DNA from 2 places in the Peribacillus sp. V2I11 genome. Region 1 is predicted to be linked to the other one. Evidence: riboswitches for the same ligand, from Rfam matches in the RefSeq annotation. Region 1 holds a riboswitch; the other holds the start of a gene.
What was found. Region 1 has a riboswitch for cyclic di-GMP ahead of QFZ73_RS19900 (anti-repressor SinI family protein). Riboswitches for the same ligand answer to the same signal wherever they lie in the genome.
Positions count from the first base shown of each region.

Region 2: linked by a shared signal. The riboswitch ahead of QFZ73_RS12675 (anti-repressor SinI family protein) and the one ahead of QFZ73_RS19900 (anti-repressor SinI family protein) in region 1 are both predicted to bind cyclic di-GMP.

Region 1 covers NZ_JAUSYW010000001.1:4,073,853-4,086,986, reverse strand. Annotated here, with positions in the region: gene QFZ73_RS19930 (hypothetical protein) at 1-272, opposite strand, end outside; gene QFZ73_RS19925 (hypothetical protein) at 697-876, opposite strand; gene tagU (polyisoprenyl-teichoic acid--peptidoglycan teichoic acid transferase TagU) at 1,106-2,035, shown strand; gene QFZ73_RS19915 (hypothetical protein) at 2,495-2,953, opposite strand; gene QFZ73_RS19910 (YwzD family small protein) at 3,152-3,283, opposite strand; gene QFZ73_RS19905 (hypothetical protein) at 3,544-3,681, opposite strand; gene QFZ73_RS19900 (anti-repressor SinI family protein) at 4,208-4,312, opposite strand; cyclic di-GMP riboswitch class I at 4,331-4,414, opposite strand; gene purF (amidophosphoribosyltransferase) at 5,032-6,402, shown strand; gene QFZ73_RS19890 (ABC transporter ATP-binding protein) at 7,726-9,525, opposite strand; gene QFZ73_RS19885 (lasso peptide biosynthesis B2 protein) at 9,739-10,221, opposite strand; gene QFZ73_RS19880 (lasso peptide biosynthesis PqqD family chaperone) at 10,255-10,539, opposite strand; gene QFZ73_RS19875 (HPr kinase/phosphorylase) at 10,529-11,470, opposite strand; gene QFZ73_RS19870 (paeninodin family lasso peptide) at 11,596-11,727, opposite strand; gene QFZ73_RS19865 (lasso peptide isopeptide bond-forming cyclase) at 11,743-13,134, opposite strand, start outside.
Region 2 covers NZ_JAUSYW010000001.1:2,629,875-2,635,879, reverse strand. Annotated here, with positions in the region: gene secA (preprotein translocase subunit SecA) at 1-2,208, opposite strand, end outside; gene QFZ73_RS12680 (helix-turn-helix domain-containing protein) at 2,630-2,953, shown strand; gene QFZ73_RS12675 (anti-repressor SinI family protein) at 3,103-3,243, opposite strand; cyclic di-GMP riboswitch class I at 3,275-3,360, opposite strand; gene hpf (ribosome hibernation-promoting factor, HPF/YfiA family) at 4,019-4,576, opposite strand; gene fliT (flagellar protein FliT) at 4,829-5,173, opposite strand; gene flgN (flagellar export chaperone FlgN) at 5,333-5,602, opposite strand; gene flgM (flagellar biosynthesis anti-sigma factor FlgM) at 5,678-5,941, opposite strand.

The DNA.
Region 1 (13,134 bases):
CCCTCAGTTGAATCCTCAGTTTCTTCTGCAGTCCCGGAAAAGATTGCATTTGAATTCCCTTCATCCGAAGAGCTTTCCGTTGAGCTGCTTTCATCTGATGAGCTTTCTGTTGAGCTGCTTTCATCTGATGAGCTTTCCGTTGAGCTGCTTTCATCTGATGAGCTTTCCGTTGAGCTGCCTTCGTACGATGAGCTTTCCGTTGAGCTACTTTCGGTTGATGAGCTTTCCGTTGAACTACTTTCGTACGGTGAACTTTCCGTTGAATATTCCATTTACTCTTTAGCCTCCAATATTTATTTATTCTTTAGGGATATCCGTTGAGCTGCTCTCGTACGATGACCTTTCCGTTGAATATTCCATTTATTCTTTAGCCTCCAATATTTATTATTCTTTAGGGATATCCGTACTGCATATATATGCGCCTTCTTTCTAATAGGGACTTTGCTTATCACCCATTTTAAAGTAAAACCTCATTCACTTGGAAATATTTAGAAAACCTATTTCACCTGGCCAAATTCATTAGATTCAAAGGCTTTTCTCCTTGCAAACAAAAAAATAACCTCGGAATCATTTCCGAAGCTACTTTATTATTTTTCCTATTAGCTATGATGTCCCATTAGCAACCGACCACCGATTTCCCACTACTTTCACATAGGTCCCCGACATTTTCCTTGGAGATGATCTCGCCATCCTTAATCAGCATGACTTCATCTCGATTTCATAAGTAGCCATGATAACCATTTGCAATTCAAAATTGATATAAGACGGCAAGCTCCGTACGATCCACTCCCGGACCATAACGTCCAAGCCTGCGGCAATGCTGGCTGTAAATTCATGATTACCCATGTACACATATAAAAAATCTGCAACTTCCAAATATCCGGATGCTAAACACTAGGCCAAATTACACAGCCAATAACCAGAGAAGTGTGGATTTTCCGATCAGTCACTCCTTCCGCATTAAACCTTTAAATGAAGAATTGTTCTAATTAAATTACACCAAAATATGCCAAAGGTATTATAAAATAACATAATATACTATTCTTTTATATTGAAATTAAATATAATAGATGAAGTGGTTACAAAAAGAGGAAGGAAGTAAAATATGAGACATGAAAAAAAGAAGAAAAAGAAACGGACATGGCTGAAGGTAGTCGGGATAATTGTCCTACTTTTTATATTGGCAGGCGGAGCCTTTGCCTACTCCGTATGGAATTCACTGACAAAAACCGTTGACACGATGCATACACCAATAGACCGTACCACGGATAAACGAACGAAAGATCTTGCACTATCAGATCAGGAGCCCTTCTCGATGCTCATGCTCGGTGTCGATGAACGTGATGGTGACAAAGGCCGTTCGGATACAATGATCGTCCTGACAGTCAATCCACAAAAGAAATCGGTCAAAATGCTAAGCATTCCGCGTGATACACGGACCGAGATCATCGGTCATGGTACACAGGATAAAATCAACCATGCATTTGCCTTCGGCGGCGCGAAAATGTCCATGGATACCATTGAAAACTTCCTTGATATCCCAATCGACTATTATATGAAGATCAATATGGAAGGCTTTAAGGATATCGTCGACGCAGTCGGCGGAGTGACCGTGCAAAACGATTTGGACTTCACATCGGATGGCATTCATTTTGCAAAAGGTACGCATACCCTTAACGGGAAAGAAGCCCTTGCCTATTCAAGAATGAGACATGATGATCCGAGTGGTGATTTCGGCCGTCAATCCAGACAGCGTGCCATCATCGAAGCAGTCATCAAGGAAGGCGCAAGTCTTTCCTCTCTGACGAAATACGATGAAGTCTTCGATGCACTCGGTAATAATATCCAGACGAATTTGACGTTTGATGACATGATGGACATCCAAAAGAACTACAGGGACGCAAGCAAAAGCATTACCCAATCGTCCATAAATGGCAACGGAACGAAAATCGACGGAATCTACTATTATATTGTGTCGGATGAAGAAAAAGAAAAGGTCCAATCCGAATTAAAAGAACAATTATCCATCAAATAAGAAAAAATGAAAGAGCTGTCCGGACCCGCATCCTGACAGCCTTTTCATTTTCCCCGTCCAATATTCTGACAAAAAACGAACACCAATTGTAGAGATTTGTTGGAATTTTTGTTGTTTATTAGGCATAAAAAGACGGTATAATCTAATATGAGCTGACAAATCCATCTTCCCCTTGCCCCTGTAAATCACTTGACACTATTATTCTTTGGACCCGGAATTCCATCAACCACCATTCATCAACTATAATAAATAATCCTAAACAAAAGGAGTGGATTTAAATGAAAATCAAAGCAGGCAGCTGGGCTATGCTAAGCACACAGGACAAAATGTTTATTTTGAAAGCCATCAGTGATCGTTCAAGAATGAAATATGTTTCATGAGAAGTAAATCTATTCGGCATTATATGAGAGCATCACCTCTCCCTTTTCTACGAACTTGGGCCTGAAAAAGGAGAGGAATCTATTCAAACCGATAATCCCATAACAAACGCCATTCGCCCTTTTCTTTGACGACATAGCAATTTTGTTCCAATGTAAACACCCCAAAGCGAGAATTGAAGACCTGTGTAACTGGAATTTCATAGGCCGTTTTATGCAGCCTTCCAACCTTATCCAGCCTCCAGTTCTTCACTTTCTTAGAACGGCCTACATCATACTGAAAAGTCTCCACATCCATATGCTGTAAAAATACATGCGACCGATTTTGCACATAATCCGCACGATTCGGAAACCGCTGCTTCATTTCAGAACTTAACAAATCCCAGGACTTCCCGAACTCCGCCTCACTTTCATATTCATAAAAATCTTCAACCACACTTTTTGAACCGCTCGGAAAAAGAAGAATGATACAAGCTCCTGCAGCGAACACCAAAAGAATAGCCCTCAATACCCCTATTGGAATCTTACTTTGTCTCCTCACCCTCATCACCCTCACAGGTTATCATTATTTATATATATAAGGGAAAACCATAAAAAAGAAGCATGTTGTTAGACATGCTCCTTAAGTAATGTATCTGATATGATTTCTTGGATTCATTGACGCCTTCTCCATCGATACCAGAAAAGGAGATGAGCATTGCCCATGAAACGGGCAAAATGGGGCATATGTATCTACGGATCATATTCTTTCAGGTTGTTCAATGATCCCGCTTAATTTCTCCTTAATATCCTCCATAAGTTCATTCACAGTAACATCTTGTCCAGACTCACCCTTGGCAAAAGTGTCTTTTAAAATATCAAAAAAATCCATTAGAAATTTCCACTCCACTATATAATTGAGCCACCATTTCATACTGTTGTCCTAATCCTTTTTTTAAAAATAAGGAATATAGCTCATTTATTTGATAATCCCATAAATAGTAGGAATTGGCAAGCGGAAACTACTATATTATCAGAAAATTACTAAAAATTAACATTCCCTTAATATTCAAGGGAAGGAATACTACCAGTCAATATGTATGGATAAAAAACAAAAAAGGACCAATTCCTCAGCCCCTTCGATACCCCATATTATGATTTTCCCATAAAATAAGTCATTAATGAAATTAAAACTAATGTAATGGTAATATAGGTTCCAATAAAAATTTTCTTGCTTCTTTGTTTCTTTTCATAAACTTCCTCGAACGTAATGAATTTGTTTTTTGTCATCAAATAGTCTCCTTATGCTTTGATGGCAGCTATCTGACATCGCCTTAAGCGAAGTCCCTTTGCTTGATCTCCATAGTGTAGTATCGGCACACAACTAAAAAATATTTAAGTATTATTAACTATTTCTTTATAGGTTATAGTTCTTAAATCTGCAGAAAGTTACGACTAAAGCATTAGGTTCATTAACTGAATTCTATGATCATCATGATTAATCCTGCCTAGATATCATTTTAATAATCTGAAATTATTAAGCGCTTAGTTTATAAAATTCATGATTATTTTTATCCAACCGAAAAATGACAGCCATAACGGTACACTGAATAAAGTTCCCCATATTAATCCCTTTATAAAAGCCTTAAGTCCATCCATAATAAAATCCCTCTCAATTAGGTTGTATTTTTATTGTCCCCAGGTTCTTTATTCCAGATACCTTTTACGGTCATTTCCAATAATGAAAATAAAAAAAAGAAGACTGTATAACAGCCTTCCCTAACGTAATATTTATCCCCTGATTTGCTTTTCCAGTTCATTTTCCCTTGATGAACTCCCGCACATCTTCAATAGATAATCCTAGATTTTTAGCCTCTAAAATTAGATAAACCCATTCTTCCCGTTCATTGTTAGCTTCCATGATAAATCCCACCCAACTTGTGGTAACACAGCCGTCTTAGCATTTAGCCTTAGACCTGTAATTTTGCGTCCCTACTTTTCAATAGGTTTGCCTTTCTCAAGAATATTTCACATTAATTACTAACCAAGATTAATAAATCTCTTGAATCCATGTTAAATAAACCATCATGCCCTCAAAGAATTTACCCTTAATTAAAACTATATTAATGTTAATTATACTTAAAAACGTAAAAATAGCTCTTAATACTATTCGTTTTTTTCTGTCATTTTTCTACATCATTCATCAAAAAGTGACATCACCATGCAAAAACACTGTTATAGTGCGCTTTCTTTACAACTCAATTATTAAAAATAGATTTATAATAGCATATATAAGCTTGAATTTGCTATTCCACAAAAATAATAAGTGTGCTAAGTGATTCAGTTTTAATTTATTTTCCCTAAGAAAAAAAGCCAGCATGCCAACCATAATATGGATGTAACCTGACTTTTCGTGAACTCTAGTAACTATTTAATTCAAAATATTCCGTTATATCCAAAAGTCTTTTATACCAAGATATTCACTCAATAATGCTAAGCAATTATCCCTGTTCCATAGAACTGTTTTATGGCTGCAACTTGTTTAATCCCATATCCATTTACCGATTAGTAAATAAGAAGGATAGAAATTCACCTTTTGCCAAAAATAACAAAAAGGATATCAACGGGAGGAAGAGAAAAATGGATTCAGAAATGCAGGAGAAATGCGGGGTATTTGGAGTGTTTAATCACCCCAAAGCAGCCGAATTAACTTATTACGGACTTCATGCACTTCAACACCGTGGTCAGGAGAGTGCAGGAATTGTGGCTAGTGATGGGAAATCATTCAGGAATCACAGGGGAATGGGCTTAGTTACCCAAGTATTTTCACGGGACATCCTTGATGGATTAAGCGGAAATATGGCCATTGGTCATGTACGATATTCAACTTCTGGTGAAAGTTTACTGCAAAACGCACAACCCCTCGTTTTTAAATATAGTGAGGGGGACCTGGCTGTTGCTCATAATGGCAACCTCGTAAATGCAAGGATAGAACGGGATGTGTTACAACAGCAGGGAAGCATATTTCAAACAACGACCGATACTGAAATTATCGCTCACTTAATAGCTCGTTCAAGTAAAAAGCATTTCGCGGAAAGCGCACCTGATATGCTTAAACGTATCGACGGTTCATTTGCCTTGATTATAATGACTGAAAAGCAAATGCTAATTGCCCTGGACCGTCATGGGTTACGTCCGCTTAGCCTTGGAAAAATTGGTGAATCAATCATCGCTTCCTCAGAAACATGCGCTCTAAATGCGGTTGATGCTAAGTTCTGGCGGGATGTTGAACCGGGTGAATGGCTTCTTATAGATGAAAATGGAATTCAAACTGGAAGATTTGCAGAAAAAGGTAAGGTTTCCCTTTGTTCCTTTGAGTTTGTCTATTTTGCCCGTCCGGATAGCGTTATTCAAGGAAGAAGTGTCTTAACAATCCGGAAGGAATTAGGTAAAATTCTGTCAAAAGAACATCCGACACAAGCTGATGTTGTCGTTGCAGTTCCTGAATCAAGCGTTCCTGCCGCCATTGGTTTTTCCCAACAATCAGGAATTCCATATGAAATGGGGATTATTAAAAACCCTTATGCTGGTCGTTCATTTATTGAGCCCACCCAAGAATTGCGCGACTTAGCTGTTCGACTGAAATTAAGCGCCGTGCAAGAAATTTTGGAAGGAAAAAGGGTGGTATTAGTCGATGACTCGATTGTTAGAGGAACCACAAGCAAGCGCATTGTCCAATTGATTCGGCAAGCAGGGGCCAAGGAAGTCCATGTAAGAATTAGTTCACCCATGGTTAAAAACCCTTGTTTTTATGGAGTGGACATGCCAACTAAGGAAGAACTATTTGCCAACAAACACGAACACGAACGAGCTATGGGACAGGTTATCGGGGCAGATTCCTTAGCCTTTTTAAGCACCGATGGGTTATTAGAGGCAGTAGATGTGGATCTTGCAGAAACTAGCAGTCGCTGTATAGCCTGTTTTAGCGGTGCATACCCAACTAGTATTTGAAGTGATACAGCTTAAGCAGGATTAAAATGGCAGGCACCACACAATAACAACTGTCTTTGTGTGATGCCTGCCATTTTCCTACTATTAAACCTTGGATTTTTCACTGTTTTCTAATTGCTCGGGCAAGTACAAGACGCTGTCTTTCTGCTCCTGACAGTCGAAGTCCTCGATCACCAATTATTGTATAATCCGAGTCTTTAATTTCTTAACTTATATAATTCATTATAATTTTGATCCAACCGAAAAATGACAACCACAATGGTAAACTGAATAATGTTCCCCACTATATGATTTTTTATTGTGACCTTGTTCTTGTTTTAAAACACCAATTAATTCCATTTTAATAAAAGGAATTGAAACAGTTTGTGGTTGATTAGTAAACAGTTCATAAAAAAAGAAGGCTGAAACAGACTTCCCCATGTACACATATTCTTATATTTCCCATTGATATGATGACTTTTCAAGTTCTGTTCTCTCCTAATGAAGTCACGAACGATAATCCTGAATTTTTTCCCTTTATACATACCATTCTTTTACTCTGTAACTATCACCTCATACAAAATACCTTTCCTTTAATGATGTGAAGTCTGTATTTTTATGACAGGTGATTTCACCGATTTTCTTCATACCCATATGTCCCTGTAGACACCTTTTATCATAATGTTACTTCGCTTACACATATCATGATGGATCTTTAAAACCACGCAAACTAAGGAGCCTAAAACTTTTTTATTTTAGGCTCTCAAAAAACAAACTAATGACTTTTATTCAACACGCTAGATGCTATGCTAAAGTGGTTCTCCTAACACTTTGGAGGTACATTTAGGTTAATACTCATTATATCAAAACATATTACTTTAACCTTCTTCGATGTTGGTTAAAAACCTTTATGAAAATACTATTATCATCGGATTTAAAAAACTTAACTCCAACTAACTTTAAGGGTGTCCATATTTCTTTCATTTGGTATAAAGGCATTTTAAAAAAATTCATCCTTTCTTAATTAACCCAGTCAATAGAGCAACCGCTCTCTAGATATGAATCATAGCTTTGAATAGTTTCTCTTTCTCTAATTTTCTTTAATAATACCCAATATTTGATTGATTAATCCACAAAATAGCATTGTAATGTCATATAACCCTGATGTTAGACCTATTCATAAGAAATAAGCTTGTTCATAACATTCAACGGACCTTTCATTCTTTATTACAATTAAAAATGCTGGATAAACCATTTATTTATTGTAATGTAATTAATCTCATTTTCATATAGTATCTACTCAATGTTAAAAGAAAGTTCAGCAAATCGGCTTTAATTAGAGAATCACACACTTGATTCCATTTGGATACCTAGTAAATTACTAAACATCCCTCTTTTTTCACTCGCTAGTTGGTTATATTCACCGACCTGAATGATTTCTCCCTGATCCATGACCAACACTTGATCGGCATTGCGAATCGTCGATAATCGATGAGCTATGACGATGATCGTCATTTTTCCCTTTAATCTTTCAATAGCGGATTGAATCTTCGCTTCGTTCTCTGTATCCAATGCACTCGTCGCTTCATCCAAAACGAGGATGGCCGGTTTGCGTAAAATCGCTCTGGCTAACACTAGACGCTGCCTTTCTCCTCCTGATAGTCGCACTCCTCGATCGCCGATGAGTGTATCCAAACCCTGTGGAAGCTTATTGACAAAGTCAGCAGCTGCAGCGAACTCCAAAGACTCCCATATGGACTCATCACTTGCCTCAGGGTCAATGATCAGCAGATTTTCCCGTATGGTTGCATTAAAGAGAAATGGATCTTGCGGGATATAACTTATGGACCTCCGCAGCGATAACAAGCGGTCATTGGTAAGGGGAATATCATCCATTCTGACTTCGCCCCTATTAGGATGATTCAACCCCATTAATATATCTATTAAGGTGCTTTTTCCGGCACCCGATCGGCCGACAATAGCCGTCATGCGGTTAGAGGGGATTTGTATGCTTATATTTTTAAGGGCATAAGTGCTTTCATTTTGATCATAACTAAAATAAACATTACGGCAATCTAACCCTCTTTTAATTTCAATGGGCATGATATTTTTATAATCGGATTCATATAACTCTCTTGCTTCTCTACATTCGTTTTGTAAATCCGACAAGGCTTTAAAAGATGGAAGCGTAGATCCTATTTGCTCTAAATTGGATTGAATGCTAGTGAACCTTGGCCATAACCTTGAAAAAATGACCATGATCAGCATTAATTGTGCTGGCTGGGCCATGAACATCTTTATCGAAAAAAACACAAAAATGGCAATTAAGACTGAAGATACAATTTTGAAGATCATCTGGGACGTCGTATTTAAAGTCGTTAACTTGATTCTATTTTTTTCCATTCTCTCACTTAAAGAAAGAAACCAATTCAAATGAGATTCCTCTAGTGAATTACTTTTGATATCTTTCATTCCGTTAAGGTGATCAGTCATACCCGCTAAATAGGTTTGTGTTAGCTGAAAGGTTTCCTTTCCAATAGACTGAGACTTTTTCACGAATTTTCGGGACGAAAAAATAAGAATGATCCCAAAGGCTATTATAAAACTCGTCATTGGAACAGATAAATAAAAAGCTATTCCGATTTGAATGAAAGTAAATATAAGGGAAGATATAAACTGTAAAAATAAATTAATACCTGCACTTACATTGAAGGTTTCATTGGTCATGATGTTGATAATATCGGTTTTCCTCTTTTTTAAGTAAAATCCCCAATTGACCTGCAGCAGACTGCCATACGCCTCATCCCTTAACTTTCTAACAAAACCTTGTTGGATTTTAACTCCCAAGATTGTTTGATTCCGCTTAAATACACTTTGTCCAACCATTAATATCACATAAACACCAAGTATTAATGAAAGACTGAGCGTTTCCGGAATTCCTGTGAATAAACCATTAACCCAGCTTAAGAAAGGAACGTCATCCGTTTTTATATCCATTACACCGGTCAATCCAATCAATGGAATCAATAAGAAAATTCCTACGCCTTCTAAAAAGCCTATTATTATCATACAAATAAGATTGATATATAATATTTTCCCCGAATAATCATGTATTTGTTTCGTAAAAAGTAAAAGATGCTTCATAACCATATCCTCCATTTGCAGGCCATATTTGATCATTTTCCTCCATGTTACTGGTGATGAAGCGCGAAAATGGAAGGAAAGGTTTTGGGTATCACTTTTCTAAAATTATTATTCAATGAAGATATAAAAGAGTATATGTGGGGTTGGTGATGCGTGGACTCCTGGATGAATCTTTGAGGGTTTATTTGGTTACAATAGTATGTTTTAAGATTGTTAACTAGATTCTTGTTCTTTCAGGCCCTTAATTACGTTCTCTTTAGAGAACTTAGAAACAACAGTGAACCTATCCATCACTTCAGCTCCCGTTATATAAAAAGGTCCACTGCGCAACCAAGCATGTGCAATGAGCCCTCCATTCTCATCTTTGGCTGTACCTAAATAAAGAGTGCTATCAATCTTTCGCTTTTCCAGCATCTTCATAGCCGCCATTGCCTTTACAAGACACTGGCTTTCCCATATGGTGTAGCGGCTCATGATTTTTATAGCCCGCGATACATTTGCTAAAATCTCTTTATCAGCTGCATTCAATTCGTATGATGACTCTTTCATCTGTTCACCAAGTGTTGGGGCAACTTTTGAAAAGGAAATGCTTTTAAGATAACGGGCCCTGCCTAAATGTAAAAAGGCTTCGATATATAGCAGCTTTGTCTTGAAATTTAAACGAAGAAAAGTCTGAGCTTTCTTTACGATATTCATTGTTTTAGCCTCCTAGACTAAAGATTCATGATACTAGGAATGGATGCTAACTAAGCCTTGTTCTAGCAATTGACTTAAAAAGTCAGTGACATGTGTCTGACAATCGGTTTGATCGACATTGTATTGAGACTGTAATATTGCAACTAACTCTTGAATCGTGATGGGCTCCTTCATTAACTCCCATATTTCCCCGCCCAGTTCACCTAAATTATAATATTTACCGTTAGAAACGCTTAACATCACTTTTTCCCCATCCATGTCACTTACTATGTTACCTGGACTTTGGCTATATTTCGTATCAAGTTGATTAATAATCATGAACTCTTTCCTCCCTTTTTAATACGTTTAAAATTATTTCCAATAAGTCCGGCGCGGTGAACCGATTCGTTGGCCTACGTAATTGGAAAAACTCGATTTTCTTAATCATTTTGGCAGAAGTATTAAAATGCCAGTCCATCAATCCAGATCTTTGGATAAAAAAATTACGGTATGTATGATGATACAATTTATAAAATCTTTGAAGAGATTGTATAGGCTTAATATCTATCTCGTCATTTTCTCCCTTGATCAATTCAAATACACCAGCAAGCGGGAGTTGTTCGGTAATAAACTGATCTTGGACCGGAACAGCGAATTTATCTTCTCTAACAATGAGTGGCTGATAGTTATTTGAATCCATTTCAAAATGATTTAAGCTTTCCATCCATAATTTTTGTTGTGGATATGAAGGTGTTACAATTGGTATATTTTCATTATTTAGCGTTACGGGTATGACATCATCACTCATGAGCTTATAGCCCCTTTTTAAAAAAGCTGAAGCAAGAGTGGATTTCCCTGCACCAGAATCACCAACGATGGCATATGCCTTTCCATCTATGGCTACCGCACTTCCGTGTATAGGAAGGATTTTTCTTTGCATCAAAATGGCACCCATGCATGTTCCGAGGATATAAAGACGAATCTCATCCTCTTGTGCCGCATCAATTGGACAAAATTCTATTCTATTTCCGCTTTGAATCAAGAAAATGGCCGTCTTGGAAACATGGAACATGATCCAGTCTTTCTTAATGACAAAATCATCATCAGGAACTGAATGCTCAGACCATAATGTATGGAGATCCGCTTTTTCGATAATGATTTCCGTTTTATCATCCTCTACATTAATAGGAAGCAATTCGGGCAAAGCTATATCACTTGTAACGGTTAAACCATACGCTTCATATACAGTCTTTGTTTTGATACCGAACATAATAAATACCCCCGCACATAAATAACGTCTCTTAATTAGACTAGCTTAATGTATAAGTCATACCCCTATTAACTGGATAAATAGGGGCTTAGGGGAATCCTAACAGACTTGGTAGCGTAAAAAAATCAACTGAAAGTTATGTCACCTTTAGGTGTATGTGATGGGAAAGCAGCATCTGTATATTCCCCTTCAGTTCCAAGCATTGTTTGATTGACATCAAGAATTTCCAATTCAGGTTTTTTCCATTCCTTTTTCATAGTATTCACCTCCTTTTAATTGAATCGTTTTAAAAATCGATACACGATTAAACTCCGCATTAGGAATTTATGGTCAGGATTTGTAGCAAGTTCTGGTCCAGTTCCTTTTTTAACCGTTACTAAGGCATTCTTTATCGCTTGACCATCCAGGAATTCCAAAGCTTTATCATCCGTGCTCAGCTGCTCAATGTCCTCTATGAATTCACTCCATTTAGGAAGCATACGGTGAATCCAATCTGCTCCTTGCACACCCCTGTACCGTTGGTTTAGCCGTACCTTATCGGGCAAGAAATTCACTGTAGCATTTCTAATCAGGGCACGATCCATCCCATTCTGTACATATTGACTTTCCGGAAGTGATAAACAAAAGCGAATAACACGGATATCATTCGTCGGATCTCGCTTCCACAACTTATATCTTAATGAGAGCTTTGTGGAAAGCGTATTCCCTGCATTCCATTGAAAGATATCTTCAAAGTGCTTTTTTCTTTCATTAAAAATATCAGAATTCGAATACCAGCCTGTTTCATCCATGCCGAATTCCTTAAATCTGTCATATACGCCTATTCCATCTGCAAAACTTGGATTGATTAAGGAAGGAATTTTATATGGAGCGCCTTCCGGAAAGATCCGATCAATGATAGGAAAGCCGATTCTAGCAATAGCTTTCACCTTTCGTAACCTAGAACCGCCAACATTTCTCCTATAATGGTCCAACTCTTGATAAAGCCGAACCCACTTTAATCTTTTTAATAGGAGTGAGTAATACTCTAAGGGGAATCCCCAGGAAATTGAAAAGTTCCCTCTATCTCCATTAAGCAAAACACCTATGTCGTCCTCATTCGCTTTTTCAAACATCCCTTTCAACCAGAAAGAATTTTCAAAAAACTTATATGGCATCTCCATGATGTCGAGGAAGTCTTCCATTTCAGAATAGGAGTCTTTCCCCTTAAAGTCACAATAATGATCAATAATGCCACCAACATGACCTACCGTAGATTTGATGAAGGGCCGCTCATCCGCCAAAAAATATCTAGGAGTAAAATCTTTAAAATCTTCGGGAGGAATATAACTATATGTATGCAGTGCATTGCTTTCCCGCTGCAATTGATTCACCGCAAAGCCAACAACAGCCCCGGAATCCAATCCACCACTCAACTGGGCGCCAACCTTCCGATGTGTCCTTAATCTGGATGTTACAGCTTCCTGAAAGACACTTTGGAATGCTTCTATGTAATCTTCATTAGATTTAAGTTTTAACTTATCCCCTTGAGTTAAATAGGAATATCTTTTTAAAGACACACTATTATTCTCTATTGTTAAACTATGGGATGGTGGTATCTGATTTATGGTTGTATACGGCGTTAATGATGAATCAACCGCATCAATCATTCCCGATACGGCCAA
Region 2 (6,005 bases), 1.4 Mb from region 1:
CCCTTGGCGCAATTGCTCCATTGCATCAATATGGTCCATCCACTTACTATCGACTGCACGAAGAACGATTACTTTTTCGAATTCACGCATTTGTTCTTCAGATAGCTCTTCTTCTTTTTGGTCATAGCTTTCTTTCACTTTTGCTAAAATGAACTCAACCAATTCCGATTCATTTTTCCCTTCCAAATCAGCTACAGTGATTGAACCTTCATTGAATAGGTTACCATTCAGGTAATCCACAAGGCCTTGTAAATTCCAGCCTTCCTCATCACCCATTGGTGCAAACGCTAAAACATTTCGCTGGATGGATGCCGTAATCATCGTTTCGACGATTTCACGTAAGTTCTCACTTTCCATGACATCGAAACGCTGTTTATATATAATTTCCCGTTGTTGACGGAGAACATCATCATACTGCAGTAATTGCTTACGTGAATCGAAGTTATTGCCTTCGACCCGTTTCTGTGCGGATTCAACGGCCCTTGTCACCATTTTACTTTGAATTGGCTGGGAATCATCCATTCCAAGGCGTGCCATCATGTTTTTCATGTTATCCGAACCGAAGCGGCGCATCAATTCATCTTCCATTGATAAATAGAATTGAGTGACCCCTGGGTCTCCCTGACGGCCGGACCGACCACGCAGCTGGTTATCTATACGCCTGCTTTCATGACGTTCCGTGCCTATGACAGCAAGGCCCCCAAGCTCCTTGACACCTTCACCAAGCTTGATATCTGTACCTCGCCCTGCCATGTTCGTAGCAATCGTAACCGAGCCTTGATTACCTGCATTCGCAATGATTTCCGCTTCGCGCTCATGGTTCTTGGCATTCAAAACATCGTGAGGGATTCCTTTTTTGGATAAATAGGCAGATATGACTTCAGATGTTTCGATGGCAACCGTACCGACAAGCACAGGCTGCCCCTTTGTATAACGTTCGGCTATGTCTTCCACAACAGCCTTGAATTTCCCATCGGTTGTCGCGTATATAAGATCTGCCCTGTCATCCCTAATGATATTCCTGTTTGTCGGGATCGCAATGACATTCATATTATAAATATTGCGGAATTCCTCTTCTTCCGTTTTGGCTGTACCGGTCATACCTGAAAGTTTTTCATACATCCTGAAATAGTTCTGGAATGTGATCGTCGCAAGAGTCATGCTTTCATTTTGAATTTCAAGTCCTTCTTTCGCTTCGATCGCCTGGTGGAGACCTTCACTGTAACGGCGGCCTTTCATCAAACGGCCAGTGAATTGGTCAACGATGACTATCTCGCCTTCCTGGACCACATAATCCACATCCAGATGCATGGAAACATGCGCCTTTAACGCCTGGTTGATATGATGATTCAAAGTAACGTGATTAATATCGAACAAATTATCGATATTAAACGCTTTTTCTGCTCGATTCATCCCATCTTCCGTCAGCTGAACACCTTTTGTCTTTTCATCATATGTGAAGTCCGTTTCTTTTTTTAAGGTTCTCACAAACGCATTGGCCTGGATATAAAGCTGAGCCGATTTTTGTGCGGAACCGGAAATGATCAATGGCGTTCTCGCCTCATCGATCAAAATCGAATCGACCTCATCAATGACAGCAAAGTGCAGCGGGCGCTGTACCATTTGTTCTTTATATAACACCATATTGTCACGAAGGTAATCAAAACCTAACTCATTATTCGTACTGTACGTAATGTCCGCATTGTATGCGGCTTGTTTTTCTTCTTTGGAATGACTGTTCAAATTCAATCCGACGGTCAAACCAAGGAAATCATACAATACACCCATCTCGGTGGCATCCCGGTGTGCCAAGTATTCATTGACAGTAACGACATGTACACCTTTACCGGTAAGCGCGTTTAAGTAAACCGGCATGGTGGATGTTAAGGTTTTACCTTCCCCTGTTTTCATCTCGGAGATATTTCCATCATGAAGGGATGCCCCACCCATGATTTGAACACGGTAAGGGTATAGGCCCAGAGCACGCTTTGCCCCTTCACGCGCAACTGCAAAAGCCTCGACAAGCAAATCATCAACGGTTTCGCCATTTTGATAACGCTCTTTAAACTCACCCGTTTTGGCACGCAACTGTTCATCCGATAGCGCAGCCGTCTCATCAGCCAGCGCTTCGACCTGATCAGCGATTTTTTCTAAACGTTTGATTTCTCGCTTATTCGGATCAAAAACTTTATTTAATATATTAAGCATTCAATAACGCTCCTCTATTATGGTAATGATCGTTCAATGACAAAATTCATATAAGTAAGAAGAAACACATCTTCTATTATTACTAATGCACGCTTAATTTTACCACTTCTATCCTAGAGGTACAACTTCATGTCACTTCCCTGGTATAGACCTGAATTCAATTCTTGCGAAAAACAATGGATAAATGAGGAGTAAAACTGTTAAAATAGAAGGAAGTATAAAAAATATGTTGCAAAATCCCCCACTATTCCATATGCAAACGAGAATTTTCCATAACCTTCCATCACTAGATGCTGCCTGTGCCCTCTAGCGATAGCATGTCAAGGTAATCCAGCCTTACAGGCGTCATGTTTTGAATGATAAGGTGGGCACTGTAACTTAATAGCGGAATATAAATAGAACATGTTTCGAGGTGGTATTGATGATTGGTGAACGTGTAAAAAAACTGCGAGAAGAAAAAAAAATGTCGATGACTGAACTTGCCGATAAAGCGGGTGTGGCAAAGTCCTATTTAAGTTCGCTCGAGCGGAACTTACAAACGAATCCTTCTATTCAATTTCTAGAAAAAATCTCCGCCGTACTTAACATTCCTGTTGATGCCCTGCTTTATGATGCTCCAAATAAGGAAACCTTGGACACTGACTGGATGAAAATCGTTGAGGAAGCCATGATTTCGGGTGTTTCAAAACAACAATTCAGGGAATTCATCGAGTTTAATAAATGGAGAAAAGATAAAGAAGAGTAGAGTGGTAGTGCACTAGTTTACCTACATAATCCTGAAGAATACAGTTTGAATAAGCTAGACTCACTAGAATCTCAAGGAAGAATGAACCCTATAAGCAGCTACTGAATCGAACCACTGTTTATAGGGATGTTCCCGAACTTGTTCGGAACCTATTTTCCATCGTTCTCCTCTAATGTAACCCCAAGGCTTGCCCGTTTCAAAAAAGCACTGATTTCCTCTTTTTTGAAACCCATGCTCCTTGCTTCTGAAATCAATTTCACCCATTCTTGATCCATTTCCACATTAGCCACCTCTTCTACCTCCTAAAATACTCTTTGTATTTCAGGCAGACCAGCCATCATAGTCACAAGGACCTTAGACCTATGCCTTTGCGCCCTCATCTTTCAATAAGCTTGCCTTAGTCGTGGTATTTATTACCAAATATATTACTTGCAATCATATTATAACGGATACACATTCCATATATTGCTATTTTATGTCGGTAATCCGCATAAATGCAAAAACTTTTATCCGACAAAATATTACAATATTAAGAAAATTAAAAGTTTAGGTGATTTATCATGGACTAATTCAATTTCGTTTTTTGTATAATAGTAAAATATTGCTCTTCTTAATATTTCGTTGGGGTGTATTGATTCTCTCAATTGCAAGTGCATCCAGGGCTTTTTGCGCAGTTAAGTCCTCACCGCAGGTCGGGCAAAGCCACTTTCCATATTCCGCACTGCTAAAAGAGGACCTATGGCATGTATGGCAATTGTTTCGATAAAAGTAATCCAACCCCTCTGCACCTTGATCAAAACGTTTTTTATAAATAACCAGTTGTTCTTTTTAAAGTACCAACAATTCGAGTATAGTGCAAAAGATAAGGGTGATTAAATTGGTAAAACTGACCACTTGTCTTAATAAAGAACTAAAACTGTTCTTTAAAATGGATTTTTAATAAATTTTGTATTCTTTAGAGAACAAAAGATTACTTTTCTAGTAAATTCAACAGCCAATGAATTCTATCAACATACATTAAAAAAGCACAACCCGGGGGCTGTGCTTTTGATCTTAAAATAATAATTAACTAGGTTCAATCAATCCATAGCGTCCATCTTTTCGACGGTACACTACGTTTGTTGTATTAGTATCCGCATTCGTGTAAACGAAGAAACTGTGACCAAGCATATTCATTTGTAAAATCGCTTCTTCACTGTCCATCGGCTTTAAATCAAAGCGCTTATTGCGGACCACTTCAATATCATTATCGTCTTCGAATTCATCCACCACTTCGTCAACTTCCGTATTGAAGGCGAATGCATCGGGTGTAGTCGATAGATTGTTCCGGAACTTACGATTGACCTTCGTTTTATGTTTACGAATTTGGCGTTCAAGCTTATCATTGATCAAGTCAATGGCAGCATACATATCCGCATTTTCCTCTTCAGCGCGAAGAACCAAATTCTGCATAGGAATCGTCACTTCGACCTTTGATGTATTATTGTTCACTTTTAAATTCACTAACACATTTGCATCTGGTGTATTGTTAAAATATCGTTCTAACTTGCCAATTTTCTTTTCGACGTATTCTCGAATTGCTGGAGTTACCTCAATGTTTTCACCGCGTACGTTGTAATTCATAAAGTGAGTCCTCCTTAAATTAAGACTATACAGTTAGATTCTACAATACCCCTCCGGTTCCCTTTAGAAACACATCATGAAATATGTCGAAATAATGAAACAATTGTCGGAAGGTCTGGAAAGGGTTGATGTCTGCCCTAGCTTCATTATATCAAATGCTATGCCATAAAGAAAAAATTAAGCCTATATTATTTACAGAAAATTTAAAAATAATTAACATAAAGACCGTTTGGAATCCAAACGGTTGGGTAATCAATTTCTTTTATCGTAGAACATGCCATCCACTGATGGACTTTCATACGGGTTCGTGTGTTTATTAGATGATCGTTTCTTCTTATTTATTTCCTGGATGTCCCGCTGTATCTCCTGCTTTTGGAGCTTCAGCAAGTGATCGACCTGTTTGTTAAGCAACACTGTTGCACGGCCCAGCTGCTGCTCTTCGACAGTAAAAGGCGGTTTGATTTGAGAAAGAAGACCATCTCGTTGGTCAATCAGCTGTGTGACCCTTCCTATTTTATCATCACGTTCTGTAATCTTGCATTCTTCCAGAACGGCAAGTAATTCAGCAGTCAAATCACGAAAGGCTCGAATCTCCATTACACTTGACCGCTTTGGGAATCCACACCAAGCCGTCAAGAGACATTGATGAATTGAAGTGACTGATAGATCAATTGCTGATTTAAACCGTTCCGCTCCTTTAGCTTTGTCACTTCATAAATCAATTCCGCTATTAGCATTTCAAGGTTTTCCGTTTCTTCAGGTCCTGTCAGTTCCGTTACGGTATGGTATGGATGGAGGCCGGCTGTCCCACCGTACCCTTTCAAGAAATTCCTCGACTGCCCTTTCTCTTTCCTTATCCGTTTGACTGATCGCTTTAATATGCTTTTGTTCCGAAATCAGCAGGGCAGTAATTGCCTCGGTATCATTTGCTTTCAAAATGGCCGTTTTTCTTATCGACAATTGATTGAAGCTTTTATGAAGCCTGATCAATTCCTCAAGCGATCCGATGATGTTCCGTGCAGACATTTTGCTGCCTCCTCCTCTCATAAATGAAGACGGCAAATGGCTCCGTCCCTTCATTCAAGCTTTTTCATTGAAAATTCATTTCCGGTAAAAATCGATGAGACCCTTAGCCGTTGATTGTGCATTCAATTTATAATTCCCTTTTTCAACTTGGATTTTCAGTTCGTCCACTTTTGCTTGTCTTGCAGCAAGAATCGGAGATGATTGCTGCATTTCTTTTGCTGCTGAAGAAATTTCAACTTTATCCAAGTATTTGACCTTGGATTCTTTGATATTCTCCGTTTTATTGGCTTGAAGATTATAAGGGTTAACACCTGTCATACCGACGTTATTGATTTTCATATTCCAGATCCTCTCCTTCGGTCGATTTAATAAATTCCATTATGTTTCGATTCCTTTACACATG